DNA from 2 places in the Metabacillus herbersteinensis genome. Region 2 is predicted to be linked to the other one. Evidence: riboswitches for the same ligand, from Rfam matches in the RefSeq annotation. Region 2 holds a riboswitch; the other holds the start of a gene.
What was found. A riboswitch is a leader RNA that binds a small molecule or an ion and turns the genes downstream of it on or off. The one in region 2 is predicted to bind cobalamin.
Positions count from the first base shown of each region.

Region 1 (8,260 bases), on a different contig from region 2:
TACCAAATTATTGTAGTTTTAAACTCTTAGCTAGATTACCACTATTTTCATTATTTTGTCAATTAGCACATTTGATATTTTACAAATTTTTCTAAGCTTGAACTAGCAATAAAGTGAGTTATTCACCAATTGTAACAGCAGTACCATACGCAATGATTTCTGAAGCATTCTGCATTACAGCTGAAGATTCTAGTCGCATACATACAATCGCGTTGGCGCCTTTTGACTTTGCATCATCCACCATTCTACCGATCGCTTTCTGCCTTGCCTCTTCCATCATTTCCGTGTATTCCTTGATTTCTCCACCGACAATTGTTTTTAACCCAGCCATTATGTCACGGCCTATGTGTTTCGATTGAACAGTACTCCCTCTTACAAACCCTTTGTATTCCTTTGTTTCTTTTCCTGGAACAGATTCAGTAGTCACGATAATCATGTTCATCATCCTCCTTTTTTTCATCGTACCGATTTTTTATGAACACAATCAGTAGTCCAATAAGTGCTATTCCATAAATTATAAACAAAATTGCTGCTATATGAATGTTAATAAACAAAAAAAGAATACCAGTCAATTGGGTCACAACAGCCGTAATTAAACAAAGATATTTCAGTGCTTCCATCCTCGTACTCCTTTTCTTCTATCCTTTATTAATAGTATACCTTTTTCCAATTAAGTATCTCAAAGCTAATTTCAGTCCAAAAAGACTAGTTTATTTTTCAAATGAATAGTTTTTTTATTTTAAATCGATGATGAAGAAGGACTATCTCACTATTTATCAGCTAAAGAGTTTCGAATTTCATAAGGGGAGGTAATTAAGAAGTAACAAAACAACGTATAACTTTGGAGGGGAAAACAATGAGTGAATTAATGACAACTGACTTACATATTCAAAAGCAATTAAGAATGGAACAAGTATTAAAAATTAATCAGTTAGCAAAATCCTATAGTGGGCAGATCTATTTGCTAACTAACAAAAAACACATTGTTGATGCCTCAAAATTACCTTCTCTTATGGCATTTCTACTTACACTAAAAAATGGACAGCCATTAAAAATTATTATTGATGGCTACAACCCAGCAAGCATGATGCAGGAGTTAGAAGAAATATATGCTATAAGATCAGTAAGATTTTCAAAACAAGTATGGCACCCTGCAGTTAAGGTGAAAATATAACAAATGTTTGGTCACCTATGAATTTTAAAAAAATATTAGTCAAAAAGGAGTATGTCTTATGTTACGTACAATCTTAATGGTCGTTGGAGCAATTGTTGTGATCGGTTGGTTAATTAGCTTATTTTAAAATCGTAAAGTGCACGAAAATGTGATGAAGGGAGAGCATCATCATGGCAGAATATAAGCGAGTTAATGTAGAACAAAAAGAGGAAAATAAAACAAATCATAGTTTAGTTGGTGCAACTTTTATCAAATATGCAGCATATCTAGTCATTTTTTTCGGAATTATATGGTTCTTAATCAGTTATATTTTACCAATGTTCAACTAACCTTTCACTCAGCTGTGTTAAACAGCTGAGTTTTTTATTTATTGTTGCAAAGGGCACAAGTGCACTATCTTCCGGTGTCTTTTCAGAAAAAAGAGGGCATTCCCAAACATGTATCAAGCAGCGAACTTGAGCAATGGGCGACACGCGCATTATTACTTAAAGTAAAAGTTCCTTTTAAACGCGCAGTACACTCCTATCAGCAGTCTGGAAAAGATTTAGTTGTTTCCTCCCTACCACTTACCAGTCTCTTATTAATTGACGAGGAAACCGTGGAATATTTAGTCAACACATGGAAATGGAGCGCCCTGCCAACTAGCAGCTCTTCATCTTCAAGTGATGGAGACTCATACGGTGGTGACAGTGGTGGTGGAGGTGACGGCGGTGGAGCTGATTAATGGGCTTTTCTCAAGGAAATGATTATGGTGCTAAATTTAGGGTATAAAATAGTAAACTCTTATTATGAAGGGATTGAAAACTATGAGTACCTTTGAACATGTCGTATGTGCATATGATGGAACAGAAAACAGTAAGGATGCATTAAAACTTGCCATAAATGTGAGCAAACAATTATCTTCTACTTTATCAGTCGTTCATGTACTTCAAGAAAAGAAACGATCTGCATACCGATCAGCTGATAATATCCAGGTAATACCAATAGGTGGTTATGGTACAGATGGACTTCTGAATTCCCCTACAACTGGATACGTTCATGATAATGTCGAACAAGAGAATGTTGACATCACTGAAAATACGGCCATACAGTTAACGTCTGAAGCTAGACAAATATTAGAAAATAATAATAGCGCCGCAGATATCAAGCTACTCGAAGGTGATGCCTCTGAAGCCATTGTCTTTTTCGCTGAGGAACATAAAGCAGATCTTATCGTAATGGGTAGTCGCGACATCAGTGGATTAAAGAAATTACTCTATGGAAGTGTAAGTGAGAAGGTTTCAAAGCACTCCAACATTCCAGTATTAATTGCTAAATGAAAAGACTGCTTTTAGTAGTCTTTTTTTCTTCCCTAAAAAAAAACTTCTGAAGCCACAGGCTCTTAGATAAATCCGAACACCCACATTGAATTCTCCAGAATAATTAAACTACTCTCTCACTCATTGACACAGAATATTAGATTGATATAATACTTTTATACACAAAAGCATAAAAGCGTTTAAGTGATAAATTAATTTCCCTCTAATGCTAGCTTCTAGCTCCCAAAGAGGGTTTAAGGATGGTATAAACAGTGCAAAACAACCAGAATCTTTTCACATACCGTCAAGCAATCTTGACGACAATAGGCATTCTAGGAATTATTTTCATCAGTTTGTTTATTTTTAAGACCGAGCCGCATATTCCTCTTCTTGCTTGTATTCTAATGGTGTCATTCGTTGGAATAACGAAACGAGTCGCATGGAAAGAGCTAGAAGATGGAATGGTAAAAGGAATACAAAGTGGTGTACAGCCAATTATTCTTTTAGCACTCATTGGTCTTTTAATTGGAGCATGGATGTTCAGTGGGACAATTCCAACTGTTATTGTCTATGCTTTGTCTGTGATAAATCCTACCTATCTATTAATTACAGCATTATTTTCATGTATGGTCATCTCTTCATTAGTTGGTAGTTCATTTACAACAGTTAGTACGATTGGTGTAGCACTAATGGGTGTTGGAATTGCAACTGGGTTACCACTTGAGTGGGTAGCAGGGGCTGTAATTTGTGGGGCATGCTTTGGTGATAAAATGTCACCGATGTCTGACACAACAAATTTCGCATCTGGTGTATCTTCGGTTCCTTTGTTTACTCATATTAGGCACATGACAAAAACCACTGTCCCAGCCATTATCATTACTGCGATCATATTTTTAATGCTTGGGTTTTCAACTCCTATTAATGAAGCATCACTCTTAGTAATGAGTGAAATGGTAGCCGTCATAAATCAGCATGTGGCAGTTAGTATGTGGACACTACTTTCTCCTCTACTCGTCATAGTGTTAGCTGTTCGGAAGTTTCCTGTTATCCCTGCTTTTACAATTGGAATTATTTCTGCTGGGATAACAGGCATACTCGTTCAGGATGCGAGTATAGGACAATTTTTAACAACCTTACAAAACGGCACAACCTTCACCGTTGAGAACGAACAGGTAAGCAATATTTTAAATCGCGGTGGATTACAATCGATGATGTGGTCGATCTCGCTGATTATGATCGCATTTGCTTTAGGTGGACTTTTAGAAAAATTACAGATCATTACAACGTTATTAACTGGGCTTTTTGAACGAATTCAGTCTCGTGGCCAACTGATTCTCTCAACTGTCGCCTCCTCTTTAGGTGTAAATCTCTTAACAGGAGAACAATACTTATCGATCTTAATACCTGGACAAACATTTAAACCATTGTACGAAAAAATGGCGATTGATCGTAAATACTTATCTCGATCCCTCGAAGATTCGGGCACACTTATTAACCCGCTCGTTCCTTGGGGCGTTAGCGGAGCATTTTTCGCTCAAACATTAGGTGTCTCAGTTATCGACTACTTGCCATTCGCCTTTTTTCTATATATCTCTCCTTTATTTACGATTTTGTTTGGATTTAGAGCGAAAGGATAATACAAAAAGAGCCGCGTAAAAATCGTTGAAATGATTTTTATGCGGCTCTTTTTATTAAATTTTCCCTAAGGTGTGATTTTCCGAAACAACTCCTGGAGCCTTTTAGTTACTTCACCAGGCTTCCCTTCACCAATTACATCTTCCTCAATTTTTGTTACAGGAACAATTTCAATCGTTGTTGAAGAAATAAATGCTTCATCAAAAGAAGTTCGCTCATTAATGTAGAGTTCTTTTTCCATAAAAGGTATTCCATTTTCACTACAAAGCTCTATAATTTTCATTCTTGTAATTCCATTCAAAATCAGGTTATTCGCTGGATGTGTATAAACAGTTCCATCCTTCACTGCATAGAAATTTGTTGAAGATCCTTCAGTGATTGTGCCATCACGATGCAGAAGTGCCTCATATGTCCCTTTATCTAAGGCCTCTTGCTTTGCCATAACATTCCACAATAAATTTAAACTCTTTATATCACAGCGAAGCCAGCGCATGTCATCAACAAGGTTCACTTGAACACCATTTTGTTGCTCTTGAGCAGGTTTTTTTCCAGGTAACGGATACGCGATTAATACAGGTGTAACCTTATCGCCCGGAAATGAATGATTTCTTAAACTTACACCTCGAGAAACCTGTACATATACAGCACCATTTTGCACTGAGTTTTCACTCACTAACTCTATAAGTCTCTCTTTTAATACATCAAGACGTAGTGGTAGTTTCATTCTAATTTGATCTGCACTTCTCGCAAGTCTTTCTAAGTGCTCATTTATAGTGAACAGTTGTCCTTCATACACCCGCATCACTTCGTAAACGCCATCGCCAAATTGATAACCCCGGTCTTCTATATCAATTGCCACTTCATCTCTATTCAACAGTTGATCTTGTAATAAAACGCGCATATTCTACTCCCTTTCGAATCGGAATTTTAACAATCTTTTCCCTAGTATGACATGGTTACAGATTTTATTAAAGAGCTAACCCTGAGAACTTTTTAGAATGATCATATTCAATTCTTTTCGACAATCATCACTTTTTAGTTGAAAAGAAACGACTAGTCCTATATGATGTTTATATAAGATACACACTACATATTGAATTAACAATAACGTTAGTAACTATATATAGTATTAACTGTAAGAACAGGTGCCAAGTTGGCATAATAGGGAATCTGGTGAAATTCCAGAGCTGTCCCCGCAACTGTAAGTGTGACGAACTGAGAAAAGCCACTGTACAATACATCAAGATATCGTATGGGAAGGACTCTAAGTAGGATTAAGCACAAGTCAGTAGACCTGCCTGTAACTTGCAAAGTTTCGAATTCTTCGGGGACCTGAGAAGATGAAACGATGGGATAAAATGAAGGTTATTTGGGTTACCTTCTTCATTGTGCTATCGTTTGATCCACTCAATCTACGAGTGGATTTTTTATTTTTGTTAAACAGGAGGATGACAATGACAACACAATTGACCCAGACGTTGATAAAAAATAGTAACGATGGAACTGTAACTCAATTTGATTCTTTAAAATTGCAGCGCTCTCTCGAAAACCTTGGACAAGACTTCCTTGCTCTCCCATTAGAGAACTTCATTGAACGAGTTCTTCTATCCATCTCACAAAGGGAAATGTATTCCTCCGAACAAATAACCAATCTACTAATCTTAGAAGGTTTATCACATATTAGTGAAACAGAACCCGATTGGACGTACTTTTGTGCACAGCTTTTTCTGAAAAAACTTTATGCAGAGTCTGCACACGCTCGTCACTATCCAAAGGAAGAAAAATACGGCCCCTTTTATGAGCTTCTCACAGCTTTGGAATCAAAAGGAATCTATAGCACATTCTTAACAACCTCCTATTCGAAGGATGAAATTGAAGAGCTAGGTGCAATCATCAACCCCGACAACGACAAGCTATTTACATACATTGGACTTCGTACCTTAAGCGACCGTTATTTAGCCCGAGATTTCAACAAGCAAGTGTACGAGCTCCCACAGGAACGGTTTTTAATCATTGCGATGACTTTGCTTGCAAATGAGGAGAGAGAAAAACGCTTATACCTAGTTAAAGAAGCATATTGGGCGATGAGCAATCTATATATGACTGTCGCAACTCCTACTCTCTCCAACGCAGGAAAACCAATCGGACAGCTATCAAGCTGTTTTATCGATACGATCGATGATAGTTTACAAGGAATCTTTGATAGCAACACTGATATTGCGAATTTATCAAAAGCAGGTGGCGGAATTGGCACGTATCTAGGTAAGCTGAGAAGTCGTGGCAGTGATATTAAAGGTTTCAAAGGAGTATCTTCTGGTGTCATTCCTTGGATGAAGCAATTAAACAACACAGCTGTAAGTGTTGATCAGCTTGGGCAACGAAAAGGAGCAATCGCGGTTTATCTTGATGTTTGGCACAAAGATATCTTTTCCTTTTTAGATGCAAAATTGAACAATGGTGATGAACGTCTAAGGACCCATGATTTGTTTACAGGCGTTTGTATTCCTGATTTATTTATGGAACAGGTCGAAAAGCGTGGTGAATGGCATTTATTTGATCCCCATGAAGTTCGTCGAGTAATGGGATACAGCTTAGAAGACTATTTCGATGAGGAAAAAGGCAATGGAAGCTTTAGAGAAAAATACTGGGATTGTGTGAACACCCCTACTCTTTCAAGAGAAACTATTCCGGCCATTGATATCATGAAGCGGATTATGATTAGTCAACTTGAGGCAGGCACACCTTATATGTTTTACCGCGATGAAGTAAATCGAAAAAATACAAATTCTCATGTTGGAGTGATCTACTGTAGCAACCTTTGTACCGAAATTACTCAAAATCAAAGCCCAACGATTCAGGACGAGCAGTACACAGAAGACGGGAAAATTATCACAGTGAAAACACCTGGTGATTTTGTTGTTTGCAATCTCTCATCTATTAATCTCGCCAAAGCTGTAACCGATTCCGTTCTAAAGAGATTAATTCCTATTCAAGTTCGGATGTTAGACAATGTCATTGATCTCAATAACATCCCAGTTTTACAAGCAAAACTAACCAATCAGAAATACCGTTCGATTGGGTTGGGAACCTTCGGATGGCATCACCTTCTAGCATTAAGGCAACTAAAATGGGAAAGTGATGAAGCAGTCGCTTATGCGGACAAGCTTTATGAGGAAATCTCTTATTATACGATCCAAGCTAGCATGGAATTAGCAAAAGAAAAGGGTGCTTACTCTGTTTTTCATGGTTCAGATTGGGAAAATGGTTCCTATTTTACAAAGAGAAATTACAAAACAGCAGGGAGTAGCCTCCCATGGGATGAACTTCGCGATAAAGTAAAAACGTTTGGCGTTCGCAACGGCTACTTGATGGCTGTTGCACCAAATGCTTCTACTTCAATTATCGCAGGAAGCACAGCAAGCATCGACCCTATATTTCAAAAAGTGTACTCCGAAGAAAAAAAGGATTACAAAATTCCAGTCACAGCGCCTGACTTAAACGCAGAAACAACATGGTATTATAAATCAGCTTATTTTATCGACCAACACTGGAGTATCAAACAAAATGCAGCAAGACAACGTCATATTGATCAATCTATTTCCTTTAACTTTTATGTTCAAAATACGATTAAAGCAGTAGAGCTCCTAGACCTGCACCTTGCCGCCTGGAAAGCAGACTTAAAAACGACATATTACGTCCGTTCTACTTCCAGTGCGATTGAAGAATGCGAATCCTGTGCTAGTTGATCAAAAGGGAGGTAACACAATGACAAAAACGGCGTTAACAAAACGCGTTCTCATGGATCCAACCGCTCCAAATCGTTCGACAAGGATCATTAACGGAAAAAGTTCAAATATTCTTAACTGGGATGATACTGCCTACGGATGGGCATATCCAAAATACAAAAAAATGCTTTCGAATTTTTGGACACCATTTGAGATTAATATGTCTCAAGATATTAAGCAGTTCAAAGAGCTAAGTGTCGATGAGCGAGATGCCTTTTTAAAAGTCATTGGACTGCTCGCATTACTCGACAGCATTCAAACAGATTATGCTGGAAAAGTTGCCGACTACCTTACTGATTCCAGTGTAAATGCGCTGATGATTATTCTCGCACAGCAGGAAGTGGTCCATAACCATTCCTATTCCTATG
Region 1 covers NZ_JBHLVO010000008.1:89,123-97,382, forward strand. The annotation lists gene ACFFIX_RS11795 (YbjQ family protein) at 119-436, opposite strand; gene ACFFIX_RS11800 (hypothetical protein) at 417-620, opposite strand; gene ACFFIX_RS11805 (hypothetical protein) at 842-1,174, shown strand; gene ACFFIX_RS11810 (hypothetical protein) at 1,345-1,503, shown strand; gene ACFFIX_RS11815 (hypothetical protein) at 1,578-1,898, shown strand; gene ACFFIX_RS11820 (universal stress protein) at 1,981-2,493, shown strand; gene nhaC (Na+/H+ antiporter NhaC) at 2,745-4,109, shown strand; gene dat (D-amino-acid transaminase) at 4,175-5,008, opposite strand; cobalamin riboswitch at 5,235-5,423, shown strand; gene ACFFIX_RS11835 (ribonucleoside-diphosphate reductase subunit alpha) at 5,466-7,853, shown strand; gene ACFFIX_RS11840 (ribonucleotide-diphosphate reductase subunit beta) at 7,873-8,260, shown strand, end outside.
Region 1: linked by a shared signal. The riboswitch ahead of ACFFIX_RS11835 (ribonucleoside-diphosphate reductase subunit alpha) and the one ahead of metE (5-methyltetrahydropteroyltriglutamate--homocysteine S-methyltransferase) in region 2 are both predicted to bind cobalamin.

Region 2 (8,260 bases):
ACCTCTCGTTTAGAATAAATGGAATTGATCATCATTTCTAACAATCTTTTGGATTCTGCTTTAAATTCTTGTTTCACCATTAAAACCTCTCCTTTCAAAAATAAACGGACTTGAACATACTTAAACGTAATATGTACTTCGCAAGACCGATAAGTATAAGTTTAGCACTCTAGCTGTTCAAGTGCCAATCTATTATTTTAATATCATATACTCTATTTGTTGTCAATAAGTGAGTTTTAATTTTACATTTCATTAAATAGATGTAATATAAAAGCCAAATCCTTGAAACATAAGGATTTGGCCTATTAATAATGAACTTATACTACCGAATCATTGCTCTATTTTTTCTATGCTCCTTACGAGCAGGTGCCGTTTCAAAAAGTCTTTTTTCTTCATTTGAATGGGGTATTATTTTTGGAACTGAAATCGGTTTTCCGTTTTGATCAACAGCTACCATTGTAAGAAAAGCTTCCGTAGTTAAAGTTTTCTTATCCAATAATAAGTCAGTAGAGTAAACTTTTACAAATACTTCCATGGGGGTTCTTCCTGTTGATGTAACACTAGCTTCTAAACTTAGAGCATCTCCAACAGTGGCAGACGATAAGAAGTCTACAGAATCAATTGATGCTGTGACAACCACATTATTGCAGTGCTTCATAGCTGCCAAGGCAGCGATTTCATCGATATGGGATAGAACCTTCCCACCTAAAATTGTTTTTAACTGATTCGTATCAGGCGGAAGGACAAGTTTTGTCTGTATAGTTCTCGAACGTTCTACTGAATATGCTTGTTCCATTTCATTTTACTCCTTCCGTGATTGGTATCTTTAATGTTCCTTTCCCACGAGCAGCTTTTCTCTCGTTTGTTCTGCCGCTTTAACCATCACTCTAAGTGCTTCGACGGTCTCATCAATACCACGTGTTTTTAACCCGCAATCAGGATTAATCCAGAATAGCTTTGGATCAAGCACTTGAAGAGCACGATCTATGTTTCTTGTCATCTCTTCAAGCTTTGGTATCCGTGGACTATGAATGTCGTATACACCAAGACCGATGCCTTTGTTATACGTATTTTCTTCAAAGGCATGAATTAATTCACCATGACTTCTTGACGTTTCGATCGAAATAACATCAGCATCGAGCGCTTTAATCGCATCGATAATATCCGCAAAATCCGAATAACACATATGGGTATGAATTTGTGTACCGTTTTGCACAGATGTTGTTGCAAGTTTAAATGCGTAGACTGCAGCGTCAAGATAGCTTTCCCATTTTTCCCGTTTTAATGGCAACCCTTCACGAAGTGCTGGTTCATCGACTTGAATCATATGAATTCCATTCTCCTCAAGTGTTTCAACTTCTTTTCGAAGTGCTAGCGCAATTTGGTTTGCAACAACGTAGCGTGAAACATCATCGCGAACAAACGACCAATTTAAAATTGTAATGGGACCTGTCAACATTCCTTTTACAGGTTTGTCTGTTAACGTTTGAGCATATACGGTTTCTTTGACTGTCATTGGTTTTAAATAGTTCACGTCACCGTATATAAGCGGTGGCTTCACACATCGAGAACCATATGACTGTACCCAACCGAATTTAGTGAATTGAAAGCCATCTAATTTTTCACCAAAATATTCAACCATGTCTGTACGTTCAAATTCTCCATGTACAAACACATCTAGACCAAGTTCTTCTTGAATTTCTATCCATTTATTAATTTCAGCTTTTATATATGTTCCATACTCTTCACCAGTTAGCTCTCCTTTTCGCCACTTTAAACGCTGTTTTCTTACTTCTTGTGTTTGCGGGAAGCTTCCAATTGATGTAGTTGGAAGAAGTGGTAATTGAAAAGCCTTTTCTTGAAAACCTTGACGGATTTTAAATGGTGCTTCACGTTCAGCTTTATACGAATGCAAATTCTCAATGGCTTCTTGGACTTGTCTATTGTTTCGAAAGGATGATTCATTTAACTCCTCAATTGCTTTTATACTCGCTGTGATCTCCTTATGTATTGTTCCCTTCCCAGCGTTTAATCCTTTTGTAAGCACTACAATTTCAGATAATTTTTCATCTGCAAATGATAGTGCATCTTTTATAACTGCATCGAGTGTATTTTCGCTTTTAACTGTCACTGGTACATGTAGTAAGCTTGATGAAGGCTGTACAAGGAGACGATCCTTTGAAACAACCTCCGAAATCTCTGCAAGAAGTGAGGACTTTTCATCAAGATTCGCACACCATATGTTCCGTCCGTCAATTACTCCAGCAGCAAGCACTTTATCTTTTGGGAAACCATATTTTTTCAAAGCTGCAAGATTTTCCCCATGATCATGTACAAAATCTAGGCCAATTCCTTGAACAGGGAGTGAAACGATATCTTCGTATTTTTCAATGCTCTCAAAATAGGTTTGCAAAATAATTTTCACTTCTGGTGCTGCTTCACGCAATGTTTGATAGACTTCGTTAAATAAAGCAACCTCTTCTTTTAAAAGTGTTGTCGATAAAATAGGTTCATCGATTTGCACCCACTCTACGCCTTCTTTTTGCAATTCACGTAATATGTCAGCATAAAGCGGCACAAATTGATTAACAATTGTTTTAAAGTCACTGTCTTTATATCCTTTTGACAGCTTTATAAATGTTATAGGTCCTAAGATAACAGGCTTACCTTCGATATCAAGTTTGTGTTTCGCCTCTTTATAAAATTGAAGTGGACGGTTTTCAACAAGAGTTGGTTCTACTTCATCCAGTTCTGGAACAATATAGTGATAGTTTGTGTTAAACCATTTTGTCATTTGGGATGCAACCGCACCATTCGTACCACGTGCAATATCAAAATATGTTTCAAGTGATACTTTACCTCCATCGTACTCAAAGCGCTTCGGAACTAGACCGAACATAACAGCTGTATCAAGTACATGATCATACAAGCTAAAATCTCCAACCGGAATTAAGTCTATTCCTTGATCAATTTGCTTCTGAAGATGATGTAGACGAATTCCTTCAATTTCTTTTAAGAATGATTTTTCTTCAAGTTTTCCTGCCCAAAACTGTTCAAGTGCCTTTTTCCATTCGCGTTGTTCACCAATTCTTGGATAACCTAAATTCGAGCTTTTTACTTTACTCATCTTATTTATCACTCCTTCGATAGTTTTCGTCTTCAACTAGCCACGTTCCTAAGTGGCAGTAACTCCCTTTGGTCGAAACTGACACTAAGAACCTGATAAGGTTAACTAACCATCAGAAGGTCACTGATGGAAGTTAAACTAAAAAATCTCCCTTTTCAAATAGAAAAGAGAGATTCATACGCATAGCTAACTAGAGTTGAGACCTACTGGTTTCCTCAACACGTATTCCTCACCCCTCCCCTATATCCCCGTAGAGCAAAAGTACATACAACAGGCAGGTCTCCTGACTTAGGATCTTCGCTTCTTATCCCTTCCCATTTCAATATGAAACAGTGGTTGATTGATAAGTTGCTCCCCATTACAGTGGCGGGACCGTGCCGGAATTTCACCGACTTCCCTTTTAAGCTGTATAAATCTTTCACACAGCACCTAATTGCGTTTTATATTAAATTTTTTAAAGATAAGCGTTGGACGCTGCCTCCACTTCTCTTGATTAAGAGTTTTAATGTTTTATAATATTTTGAATTTAATAGCCATATTAGCATGCCAAACACATCCTGTCAAAAAAACCTTTCAAAATAAGTAACGGGTTCACTTGTGGGGTGCAGAAATTTAAATAACAAGTCGAATTCAATGGCTCATTCACAAGTTTTTAACCTCTTAATTCGTGGGAAAATTCATATATGTTTTTTTCCAAGTCGTTGCAAAGGACATTTCGCTTTCTATCCTACGGGGTTTTGTCCTCCATCAGCTCTATGAAGGACATTTTCCCTGCTTTCCTACGGAGCTTTATCCTTCATAAGCTTTATGAAGGACATTTCCTCTGCTTTCCTACAGAGTTTTGTCCTTCATAAGCTTTATAAAGGACATTTTTCTTGGTTCACTATAAAACTTCAATAAATATTCACACTATAAATCACACACACTCCAATAATTATTTCTACCTTTAGAATTTACCTTTCGAATTCGGAGAGAATAAGACAAGAAACAACATCTAACCTTGATATGACAACAAAAAACACACTGTGATTTCTTATGAAATACAGTGTGTTTTCTCCCTGAGAATTGTTTGTTTGCACCTCTGAAGTGAACCCCTTCAAAATAAGAAGGGGTTCCTCACATTTAAATTAAACTAGACCAATGCTTCTAGACGTTCTTGTACAGACTCTTCAGTCAGACCATGCTCGCTTATATATCTATTTCTTGAATTAACTCTACATTCATGACTACATGCACGTAAATATTTATGTTCATTTTCTTCTGAACAAAGAATTTTTTTATTGCATTCTGGGTTTGCACAGTTAACATAGCGCTCACATGGTTCATTTGTAAAGTAATCTCTGCCTACAACTGTTGGTTCTACTCCATTAACAGGTACGCTAATTCTTTCATCAAACACGTAGCATTGTCCATCCCATAGTTTACCTTGCACTTCTGGGTCCTTGCCATATGTGACGATGCCACCATGTAATTGTGCTACATCCTCAAATCCCTCTTTGCGTAACCAACCTGAGAATTTTTCACAGCGGACTCCTCCTGTACAGTACGTAAGGATCTTTTTGCCCTCGAATTGTTTGCGATTTTCTCGAATCCATTCAGGCAGTTCTTTAAATGTATTTATATCAGGCATGATCGCATTACGGAAACGACCTAATGAATATTCGTAATCATTTCTAGCATCGATTACTACCGTGTCTTCCTGTTGCATTGCTTCATAAAATTCTGTTGGGCTATAATATTTTCCAGTTACCTCAAGAGGATTCACATCATCTTCTAGTCGTAAAGTGACGAGTTCCGGTCTATGACGGACTTTCATTTTTTTGAAAGCATGTTCATCTGCTTCATCTATTTTATAGACCATCTCTTTAAACCGAGGATCCTCTTTCATTGTTGCCATATATTGGTCTGTTTGCTCAACTGTACCAGATATCGTGCCGTTTATACCTTCATGAGCGATTAAGATTCTACCTTTTAAGCCAAGAGATTGACAGAATTCTAAATGCTGTTGTGTATATTCTTCTGGATTTTCAATTGTAACATAGTGGTAATGCAGTAATACGCGAAATTGTTTATTCTCCAATTTAATTCACCTTCTATATTTATATTTGCAAGATATCCATACAGAAGTGTTTACTTGCGGCTATTTTTCGCTTAAAAAGTTCGCACTCTATTAAAACAAAAATCAAGAGAAATTGCAATCATTTTCTTCTCATTTATAACCTAAAAAAAGACTGATCGCTTAATACTGGACGATCAGTCCTCATACTCTCATATTTTTGAACAATTACTTGTTCATTTACTAAAGCATCTATTTAAATTACCTTAGCAGCAATATTTAACCTATTCTCTCAATAATCGTAGCATTCGCCATCCCATGTCCTTCGCACATGGTCTGTAAGCCAAACCGACCTCCCGTACGTTCTAGTTCATGCATCATTGATACCATCAACCTGGCTCCACTAGCTCCTAGTGGATGACCTAGTGCAATCGCTCCACCATTTGGGTTTAGTTTCTTAGGATCTGCTCCTGTTTCTTTTAACCATGCTAACGGAACAGATGCGAACGCTTCATTTACTTCGAACACATCAATATCATCAATTGAAAGTCCTGATTTTTCTAGTGCTTTTTTTGTTGCAGGAATCGGCCCTGTTAGCATAAGAGTAGGATCTGAGCCGACAACTACTCGAGTATGTACAAGAAACCGAGGTTTTAAGCCTAATTCATCCGCCTTTTCTCTTGACATTAACAATAAAGCGGCTGCTCCATCACTAATTTGACTAGCATTACCAGCGTGAATAACCCCATCTTCCTTAAACACCGTTTTCAAATTAGAGAGCGCTTCCATAGACGTTTCCTTGCGTGGGCCAGAATCTTCTATTACCTCCAAAGTAGTGCCATCTGGCAAAGTAACAGTAACAGGAATGATTTCGTTCGAAAAATAACCCTCTGCTTGCGCTACTAACGCTTTTTCGTGACTTTCTAACGAAAAACGATCCAGTTCTTCTCGAGTGAAGCCATATTTCTCTGCAATTCTTTCCGCCGATACTCCTTGATGGATCATTTCATATTGACTTTTCAATTTATCGCTAAGTGGTGCTCCTTGATAATTCGAACCAATCGGTATACGAGACATACTCTCCACTCCACCTGCAATGACAACGTCCATGTCACCTGCTAGAATTGCTTGTGAGGCAAAATGTACAGCTTGCTGACTTGAGCCACATTGACGGTCAATTGTCGTACCAGGAACTTCAATTGGGAAACCAGCGATTAGTGCTGCAACTCTCGCAATATCTCCTGCTTGCTCACCTGATTGGGTTACACAGCCTAAAATCACATCATCAATAAGAGCAGAATCAATCCCTGCACGATCTATTAGTTTTTTCAACACTTCTCCAGCCAAATCATCTGGCCTGATATCCTTAAGAACTCCATTTCTTCGACCAACTGCACTCCGTACGCCTTCAACTATCACTACTTCTCTCATTTAAATCTTCCTCTCTACACGAAAATTAGGTAACTGCACATTTTACTTATAGTCCTATATTCTTAGCTATGATCGTTTTCATAATTTCATTTGTTCCTGCGTATATTCTTGCCACCGGTATATCACGGTATCTTCTTGCAATCTCGTATTCTTCCATATATCCGTAACCACCATGCAACTGAAGACATTCATCTGCGATATTTTTTGCAATATCAGTTAGCTTCCATTTGGCCATTGATACCTTTGTAACGATGTCTTTTCCTTCCATATGGTCAGCAATTAACTGATCTAGAAATGATCTTCCCAATTCAATATCTGTTAGCATTTCTACAATTTTAAATTGTGTGTTTTGAAACTTACTAACTACTTGACCGAACACTTCTCTACTTTTTACATAATCAATCGTCATTTGCAGCATGACTTCTGAAGCAATTTGGGCTCCTATCGCCACTAGTAAACGTTCTTGTTGTAATTTTTCCATTAAGTATAGAAATCCTTTACCTTCTTCACCAATCAAGTTCTCTTTTGGCACAATGCAGTCCTCAAAAATCAATTCAGCGGTATCCTGGCAATGAAGACCAATTTTATTTAATTTTCTTCCTCTAGAAAAACCTATTGCATCACGTTCTACTATTAATAAACTTACTCCTTTATGCTTTGGAACTACAACACTGTCGGTTTTACAAGCAACTAGGATAAGATCTGATTGAATTCCATTTGTAATAAACGTTTTTTGTCCATTCAAAATATAATTATCACCATCTAGCTTTGCTGTTGTTTTTATATTTGCGAGGTCAGAGCCTGTTCCTGGCTCAGTCATTGCAATTGCTGTAATGTTTTCTCCCGTAGCGCATTTTGGAAGCCAACGGAGCTTCTGGTCTTCTGTTCCATATGAAGTAATATAAGGAACCACGATATCATTGTGAAGGCTAACTCCCACTAATCCTGAGCCGACTCTCTCTAGCTCTTCATTAATGACAACAGAAAAACCCCAGTCTACTCCACTACCTCCATATGTTTCATCTATATCTGGACAAAGAAAGCCCTGCTCACCCATTTTTAGCCAAAACGACCTTGGGATCATTCGATCTTCCTCCCACTGGTCGTAGAAAGGATAGGCTTCTTTTTCTAAAAATTTTCTTAGTGATGCTCGAAAAATTTCGTGATCCTTTGTTAAGTAAAGATGGCTCATCCTTATAATCTCCTTTATTTTTTCAATATGTTACTATATTGAAAGCGCTTAAATTTTGTGCCAAAGTTACTATTTATTTGGGTTGCATTCGAATCGCTCCATCTAATCGAATGGTTTCTCCATTTAGCATTGGATTTTCTATGATACTCTCAACAAGTTTTGCATACTCATTTGGAAGACCCAATCGTGACGGAAACGGAACCATTTTTCCAAGTGAGTCACGAGCTTCTGGTGGAAGAGTATCAAACATCGGAGTGTGAAACAGTCCAGGTGCAATTGTCATGACTCTTATCCCATATGAGGCTAATTCTCTAGCGATTGGTAAGGTCATCCCAACAATACCAGCTTTTGAAGCGCTATAGGCTGCTTGTCCAACCTGACCTTCGAAAGCAGCTACTGAAGCTGTGTTAATAATGATTCCTCGCTCTTCTTGTTCATTTATATGATTATTCTT
Region 2 covers NZ_JBHLVO010000015.1:70,485-78,744, reverse strand. The annotation lists gene htpG (molecular chaperone HtpG) at 1-80, opposite strand, end outside; gene ACFFIX_RS16560 (acyl-CoA thioesterase) at 323-796, opposite strand; gene metE (5-methyltetrahydropteroyltriglutamate--homocysteine S-methyltransferase) at 827-3,127, opposite strand; cobalamin riboswitch at 3,384-3,576, opposite strand; gene trhO (oxygen-dependent tRNA uridine(34) hydroxylase TrhO) at 4,260-5,207, opposite strand; gene ACFFIX_RS16545 (thiolase family protein) at 5,463-6,614, opposite strand; gene ACFFIX_RS16540 (acyl-CoA dehydrogenase family protein) at 6,661-7,806, opposite strand; gene ACFFIX_RS16535 (3-hydroxyacyl-CoA dehydrogenase) at 7,880-8,260, opposite strand, start outside.